DNA from 2 places in the Streptomyces sp. NPDC086077 genome. Region 1 is predicted to be linked to the other one. Evidence: riboswitches for the same ligand, from Rfam matches in the RefSeq annotation. Region 1 holds a riboswitch; the other holds the start of a gene.

Region 1 (3,858 bases):
GATCGTCGAGGAGTCCGCGAAGGCGGCCGCGATCCTGCTGCTCTTCCTCTTCCGGCGCCGCGACTTCACCGGAATCCTCGACGGCGTCGTCATAGCGGGCGTCACCGCCACCGGCTTCGCCTTCACCGAGAACATCCTCTACCTCGGCACCGCCTTCGGCACCGACCAGCTGGCCGGCCACAGCGGGATTGCGTCCGTGACCGCCGCGACCTTCTTCGTGCGGGTCATCATGTCGCCGTTCGCGCACCCCCTGTTCACCGTGCTCACCGGCATCGGCTTCGGCATCGCCGCGCTCGCCGGGGAGCGCCAGCGGCTGCGCCGCGTCCTTCTGCCCCCGGCCGGGCTGCTGCTCGCGATGGGCATGCACGCCTTCTGGAACGGCTCGGCGACCTTCGGCGACTACGGCTTCTTCGCGGTGTACGGCGGCTTCATGGTGCCCGCGTTCGGGCTGCTGACCTGGCTGGTGATCTGGACGCGCCAGCGGGAGCTGCGGACCGTCCGCGAGGAGCTCCCGGCCTACGTCGTCGCCGGCTGGCTCCCGCCCGCGCAGCCGTTCGCCCTCGGCTCGATGCGGGCTCGCCGGCTGGCCCGCGAGTACGCCGGCCACCACCTAGGCAAACCGGCGGCCCGTACGGTCGCGCAGTACGAGGCGTACGCCACGTCTCTGGCCTTCCTCCGGCGCCGGGGCCGCATGGGCCGCGCCCGTGCGGACTTCGTCGTACGGGAACGCGAGCTGCTCCAGGAGCTGTGGAACCGCCGGGAGATCGCCCGCCCGGCCCTGGAATACGCGGCGCGGGCGACCGCGCCGCCGGTGCTGATGCCGCCGGTCCACGGCTGGGTGCCGATGTACGGGCACGCGGCGCCCTACCCCGCGTACAACCCGTACCGGACGTAGGGCGAAGGGGGCGCGGTACAGCCCCGGACAGCCGAAAACCGGCAGTCCTGACGTCGGGGGGTTGCCGTCAGGACCACCGGAGTTCGCGAAAAACCCGTGTCGGGATTCTCAGGGGTTGAGGCCCTTGCTCTGCAGCCAGGCCAGCGGGTCGATGCCACCGGAGCTGCCGGTGTGCACCTCCATGTGCAGGTGGGCGCCGGTCACGTTGCCCGTCGCGCCCACGCGGCCGATCACATCGCCGGTGGCGACCTTCTGTCCGACGCTGACGCCGATCGACGACTGGTGGGCGTACCAGATCTCGGTGCCGTCATCGAGGGTCAGCACGGTCTTGTAGCCGTACGAGCCGTTCCAGCCGGCCTCGGTGATGGTGCCGCTGTGCACGGCCTTGAGGGGCGTGCCGGTCGGCGCGGCGAAGTCGAGGCCCGTGTGGTAGCCAGAGGACCACAGGGCGCCGGCCTGACCGAAGGTGGAGGTGAGGGTGTACGAGGAGGTCGGCAGCGTGAACTGCTTGGCCAGCGCGGCGAGCCGCTCGGCCTCGGCCTTCTGCCGGGCCTCCTCCTCGGCCTTCGCCTTGGCGGCGGCGGCCTTCTCCTTGGCCTCCTTCTCCGCCTTGGCGGCGGCCTCGGCTGCGGCCTTCTCGGCGGCGGCCACGGCCTGCGCGGCGGCCTTGCTCTCGACCTGCTCCTGCTGCTGCTCGGCCTGCGCGATGATGCGGGCGCGCAGGCTCTCCCCGGCGTCGGTGGTGCCCTCCGCGGTGTCCACGGTGGCCGTGCCGAGGCTGCTGAGCGGGGCGCTGGCGGTCTTGGTGTCGGGGGAGTCGGGGTCGTCGTCGGCTATCAGCGAGCCGACGTTGGGCAGGTCGGGCATGGAGATCGACACCGGCGGCTTGCCGGTGTTCGCGCTCGCCATGCCGCCCGCGCCGACCGCGGCTATGACACCGACGCCGAGAACGGTGGAGCTGCGGGCGAGTCCGCCGCCGCGCTGCTTGCTGACACGGTGCCGGCCGCGTACGGGACGGATGGTCTCCGCGGTGGGATTCCACTCCTCCCACGGGCCCTCGTCGGTGCGCTGCGCGCCGTAGACGAACGTGTCGGTGCTGTCGGAGGTGCGCTGGTCCGGCACGAACGGGGCCTGTGGGGCAGGCCGGTTGGACGCCACGTGGGCGCGCTCCTTTCCTTCCTTCTCGCCTACCGGGTTAGCTGACGGGTTCGGAGCAGGAAGGTCTCCTACGCGCGTAAACCAGCCGTACTGCTACGGCGGCATACGCCCGATTCACCCCAAGATGATGGTTCCCCGGTTCCCTTGTGCGGCCGGTGAGGGCCTCGCGCGGGATTCGGCGCGTGCGCACGGAGCCGCCTCTTGTGACGGCTGGGACGACCGCGCTGCGTTATCGGACGTTAATAGAACCGGGGCCTGATTTCCAAGCCGTTCCACTTGATCATTAACGCTTCCTGTCGGGACGTACAGGTCCATGAATGGCGAAAATCGGGCGAGTTGACCGCGGTTCAGAGCGATCTCCACATCTGACTGTATGTCAGTTGTTATGCGGAGGGCTTCCGTTCGATCACACCCGGTGACAGTCGTCGGCCGGTCGCCGGACCGCGAGCAGCGCCATGTCGTCGGTGGTGCCGCCGCCGCTGTGCCGGCGTACCTCCTCGGCCACCGTGCACAGCAGTTCGCCGGGGCTGCAGAAGGTCCGGCCGGCCAGCCGGGCCGCGGGATCGTAGAAGGCGCCCTGCGCGTCGCGGGCCTCCGACAGGCCGTCGGTGTACAGCAGCAGCGTCGCCCCGCCCGGGAACCGGGACACCTCCGCACGGTCCGGCCAGATGCCCAGCTCGCCCATCCCGAGCGGAAGCGCCGGATCACGGGCGGGCAGCGGACTCACGGTGCCGTCGGCGTACAGCATCAGCGGCGGTGGATGGCCGCGGTTGAGGATCCGTACGACCCCGTCCTCGTGCGGGATCTCGGCGAGTACGGCGGTGGTGAACCCCTCGAAGGCGTCGATCCCCTCCCGGCGGGTGCCCTCGCGCGCCAGCGCCCGCTCCAGCCGCTGTGCGACCGCCTCCAGCGTCGTCTCGCGCTCGGCGGCCTCCCGGAACGCCCCGATGACCACCGCGACCGCCGCGACCGCCCCCATGCCCTTGCCCCGCACGTCCCCGACCACCAGCCGCACGCCGTACCGGCTGTCCTGCACCGCGTAGAGATCGCCGCCGATGAAGGCGTCCGCCTGGGCGGCCTCGTAGCGCGCGGCGATCTCGAACCCGCAAATCCGCTGCATCGGCTCCGGCAGCACCGCGAACTGGGCGGCCTCGGCGATCTCCCAGGCCGAGTCGAGGCGGGCGTGGCTGCGCCGGACCAGCATGTTGATCAGCACGGCGAGGACGGCGACCGTGGCCACGGTGAGCAGTTCGGTGAACGGTTCGACCTGCATCAGGGTGCCGTACCGGATCTGCAGCCCGATGACCAGGGCGACGGCCACGACACCGGTGAGGACCGTGGCGCGGCGGGACAGGAGCGGGGCGGCGACCAGCGGGGCGGCGGTGAAGAGGGGGGCACCGGTGAAGCCGCGCGGGGTGAAGTAGTCGTAGCTGCCGCCGATGACCAGGAGCAGGACGGGGAGCGCCCGGACGAAGGCGCGGGCGAGGGAGATCCGTCGTCCCTCGGAGGGCGGCACAGGGGGCACGGGCGGCACCGGGCGCGCCAGCGTGGAGGAGTCGTCCCGGCCGCCGAGGGCGGCGTCGGCGACGCGGTCGCCGGATCTGGCGTACGGCCACTCTCCCTCTGCCTCCGCAGGCCGCACTGTCGTCTCCCGTTACGCAGGTCACCGCACCTGCCCAGAGTTCCCGGAAGACAGGTGCGGGACCAGCCGGGCGGGCCGACCGGATGACGGGAGCGGGCGACGCCCGGAAACGACTCGGGGCCGGAATCCAAGATCTGGATTCCGGCCCCGGGCCTTCAGTAGC
Region 2 (3,858 bases), on a different contig from region 1:
GACCCGTACCGCGACACGGTGCTCCGTCTGGTCGAACACCTCCCGTCCGACCGCGTCCGCGGCCTGATCGGGCCCTGGTCGCACCACTACCCCGACCGCGCCTTGCCGCCCGGCCCGGCGATCGGCTTCCTCCAGGAGACCCTGCGCTGGTGGGACCACTGGCTGAAGGGCAGGGACACCGGGGTGATGTCCGAGCCCGTGCTGCGCTCGTACGTCATGGACGCGCATCCCCCGGCGACGGGGTACGAGACGCTGCCCGGCCGCTGGGTCGGTGAGCCCGCCTGGCCCTCACCCCACGTGTCGACGGTCACGTACGCCCTCCAGGGCGAGCCCGTACTCGTCCGGTCACCCCAGCACACGGGCATCGACGCGGGGCGCTTCCTCCCGATCGGCAACGAGGCCGACCTGCCGCCGGACCAGCGGGAGGAGGACGCGCGCGGGGCGAGCTTCGAGTTCGCGGTGCCGGAGGAGACGTGGGTGCTGGGGCGGCCGCGGGTGCGACTGCGGCTGACCTCGGAGGTGCCGCGCGGGCAGGTGGTCGCGCGCGTGTGCGACGTGGCGCCGGACGGCTCCTCGACGCTGGTGACCCGGGGGGTGATGGACCTCTCCGCGCGCGAGGGACGCGACCGGACCGTGCCGTGGACCCCTGGGGCCACCGAGGACGTCACCTTCGGGCTCAGCGGCATCGGGTACGCCTTCCCACCCGGCCACCGCATCCGCCTCTCGCTCGCCTCCGCGTACTGGCCCTGGATCTGGCCCCAGCCGGACTCCGCGGCCGGCTTCACCCTGGACCCGTCCGGCAGCGCTCTCGAACTGCCGGTACGCGCGTGTGCGGCCGTCCCGCCCGTCACCTTCGAGGAGCCGGAGCAGTCCGAACCGCTCGGCGTCGCCCACCCGGCCACCCTCGACGAACCGCGCCCCGGACGAATGGTCGTGCGCGACGTCGCCAAGGGCGAGTGGCGGCTGGAGCTCGACCAACCACGCCACGGCGGTACGCGCGTGTACCCGGACGGGCTGGAGGTCACCGAGGAGGCGCTGGAGGCGTACGCCATCGGCGAGGAGGATCCGCTGTCCGCCCGCGCCCGCTCGGACTGGACGATCCGGCTGCACCGCCCGGAGCTCGCCTGGGACACCACGATCCGCACACGGTCGGAGATCGCCTGCACCGCGGAGTACTTTTTGACCTCAAATGAGGTGATTTGCACCTCTGGTGCCGAGGTGACCTTCCACCGCACCTGGGAGAAGCGAATTCCACGGGCCGCCAGTTAACTAGGACTTGGGCCTATTGCCCGATTTGCGATTCTTCTGCACTCGCGTGAGTTGGCTCACTCGCACGCCTTCACGAGTCCCTTACATGGACGCGGCGATCCGCCTTGGCACATGGCCGAGTTGACTCTTTTCAACCGCAAAGGATCAAGAGCGGCAAACAGGCGCTTCGAAGATCAAATCCCGCGATATGTGAAACGACCACTTGTTTCGGACATGTGCTCTCGCATACGTTCCCGGCCAGTCGGGCGGAACGCCGAATCCTGCCGCCGCCCGCGCCACCCATGACGGACTCACTCACCGCACGGCAGGAGCGGGGGACCCAGGTAAGCCGCCGGACCGGACGCCGCACGCCACGGCACACCGGAACGGCTCGGGGTGAAGTCGCACTCGCATGAGGGCGGCCGGGCACCTCCCAACCCGAACCCGACAGCTCACCTCGCAGGCACCGGAGAGGACAGTCCCCATGACTGCAAACGGTCAGCAGAGCCGTACCAGTACTGCCCGCATCGCTCGCAAGCTCGCCGTCGCCGGTACCGGCGCCGCCCTGCTCGCCCTGCCGCTCATCGGCGCGACCACCGCGTCCGCCGCCACGCCCACGGCCGTCAGCTCCGTCACGGCGTACCCGAACAACCTCGACGGCTGGATCCGCCAGTCGCTCGACATCATGGCGCAGCAGGGGATCCCGGGCTCCTACAACGGTATCTACCGCAACATCATGCGCGAGTCGTCCGGCAACCCGAACGCCATCAACAACTGGGACTCCAACGCCGCCAAGGGCACCCCGTCGAAGGGCCTGCTCCAGGTCATCGACCCCACCTTCGCGGCCTACCACGTGCCCGGCACGGCGTACGACCCGTACGACCCGGTCGCCAACATCACCGCCGCCTGCAACTACGCGGCCGACCGCTACGGCTCGATCGACAACGTCTTCGGCGCGTACTGAGGCCTGGCCAGCAGCCGTTCGAGGACGACGGCGATGCCGTCGTCCTCGTTCGACAGGGTGATCTCGTCGGCCACCGCCTTGAGCTCGGGGTGGGCGTTGGCCATGGCGACGCCGTGCGCGGCCCAGTCGAACATGGGGATGTCGTTGGGCATGTCCCCGAAGGCGATGGTCTGTTCCGGACTCACGCCCAGTTGCCGTGCCGCCAGCGCCAGCCCCGTCGCCTTGGTGACCCCGCACGGCTGAAGCTCGACCGTCCCGGGACCGGACATGGTGACGGTCGCGAGCGAGCCGACCACCATGCGGGCCACCGCCGCCAACTCGTCGTCGGACAGCGTCGGATGGCGCAGCAGCACCTTGCTGATCGGCGCGCACCAGAGGTCGTCGCGGCGATCGATGCGCACCGCGGGCAACGTGGGGTGCGGCATCAGGTACCCCGGCTCGATGAGGGTGAGCCCGTCGACGCCGTCCTGGTCGACGGCCGCGTACACCTGGCCGACCTCGGCCTCGATCTTTCCGAGCGCGGTCTCCGCGAGTTCCCGGTCCAGCGTGACGGACCACAGCAGACGGTCCGCGCCGGCGTCGTACAACTGCGCGCCCTGCCCGCACACCGCGAGCCCCCCGCCGCCCACGACCTCCAGCAGTGGTCGCACTCGCGGCGCCGGCCGTCCGGTCACCACCAGATGCCGGGCACCGGCCGCCGAGACCCGCGCGAGCGCGGCGAGCGAACGGTCGGAGACCGTGTCGTCGCCGCGGAGCAGCGTTCCGTCCAGGTCAGTGGCGATGAGGGCGTAGTCGGTGCGCGCGTACTCGGTGCGCGCGGCATATGCGGTGGGTGCGGCCATGATCAGAGAATACGGACACCGCACCCCCGCCGTTCATTCCCAACTACCTTCCCACTGTCTGCTTTTCACCCCCACGTGGTGCCTGCCGGCTCCTTGATCGTGGCGTTGATGCGGTTGAACATGTTCGTCAGCGCGACGGTCAGGATCAGCGCCGACACTTCCTTCTCGTCGAAGTGGTCGGCGATCTCGTCCCACAACGCGTCCGGAACCGGCTCCTCCGAGCGGTCCGCGAGCCGCGTCACCGTCTCCGCGAGGGTCAGCGCGGCGCGCTCGGCGTCGCTGTGGAAGGGCGCGTGCCGCCAGGCGGCGACCGAGGCGATGCGCTCCTCACTCACGCCCGCTTTGCGCAGATTGTTCACATGTCCGTGGACGCAGGCGGCGCAGCCGTTGATCTGGCTGACCCGCAGTCCGACGAGCTCCGCGACCTCCTGGTCGAGCCCGCTCTCCCCGATGGCCTGGAAGAGGGTCCCGATACCCTTCAGCGCGCCCGGGAGGACGTACGCCGGGTTGGTCATCCGTGCCTGCATGATGCCGCCTCCTGTTGTCAGTGGCCGGTGTGATGCTTGCTTTCACCGCACTGACGGATCGGGGGCGGTCGTTGTGACGGATCGGCGGGACGAGTTTCCGATGCGCCGACGCGATACACCTTTCCGGATATCAAGGAGCTTCCGCACCTATCGGACACTGCCCAAGACGGGTGCCGCAGCCGTAACGTGATCCACGACCGCATGGACCGCGCGTACGAAAGTGAGGCAGCACCCCATGCCCCCCTTCGATGTCCCCGAGGGCGACCCCTTCGGTCCG

What was found. A riboswitch is a leader RNA that binds a small molecule or an ion and turns the genes downstream of it on or off. The one in region 1 is predicted to bind cyclic di-AMP.
Region 2: linked by a shared signal. The riboswitch ahead of AB0O67_RS05750 (transglycosylase SLT domain-containing protein) and the one ahead of AB0O67_RS29150 (M23 family metallopeptidase) in region 1 are both predicted to bind cyclic di-AMP.

What each region holds. Positions count from the first base shown of each region.
Region 1 covers NZ_JBFBJT010000133.1:7,717-11,574, forward strand. Annotated here, with positions in the region: gene AB0O67_RS29145 (PrsW family intramembrane metalloprotease) at 1-895, shown strand, start outside; gene AB0O67_RS29150 (M23 family metallopeptidase) at 1,004-2,053, opposite strand; cyclic di-AMP (ydaO/yuaA leader) riboswitch at 2,065-2,244, opposite strand; gene AB0O67_RS29155 (SpoIIE family protein phosphatase) at 2,460-3,695, opposite strand; tRNA gene AB0O67_RS29160 (tRNA-Met) at 3,855-3,858, opposite strand, start outside.
Region 2 covers NZ_JBFBJT010000012.1:11,776-15,633, forward strand. Annotated here, with positions in the region: gene AB0O67_RS05745 (CocE/NonD family hydrolase) at 1-1,269, shown strand, start outside; cyclic di-AMP (ydaO/yuaA leader) riboswitch at 1,547-1,729, shown strand; gene AB0O67_RS05750 (transglycosylase SLT domain-containing protein) at 1,733-2,212, shown strand; gene AB0O67_RS05755 (Cof-type HAD-IIB family hydrolase) at 2,176-3,054, opposite strand; gene AB0O67_RS05760 (carboxymuconolactone decarboxylase family protein) at 3,120-3,581, opposite strand; gene fahA (fumarylacetoacetase) at 3,817-3,858, shown strand, end outside.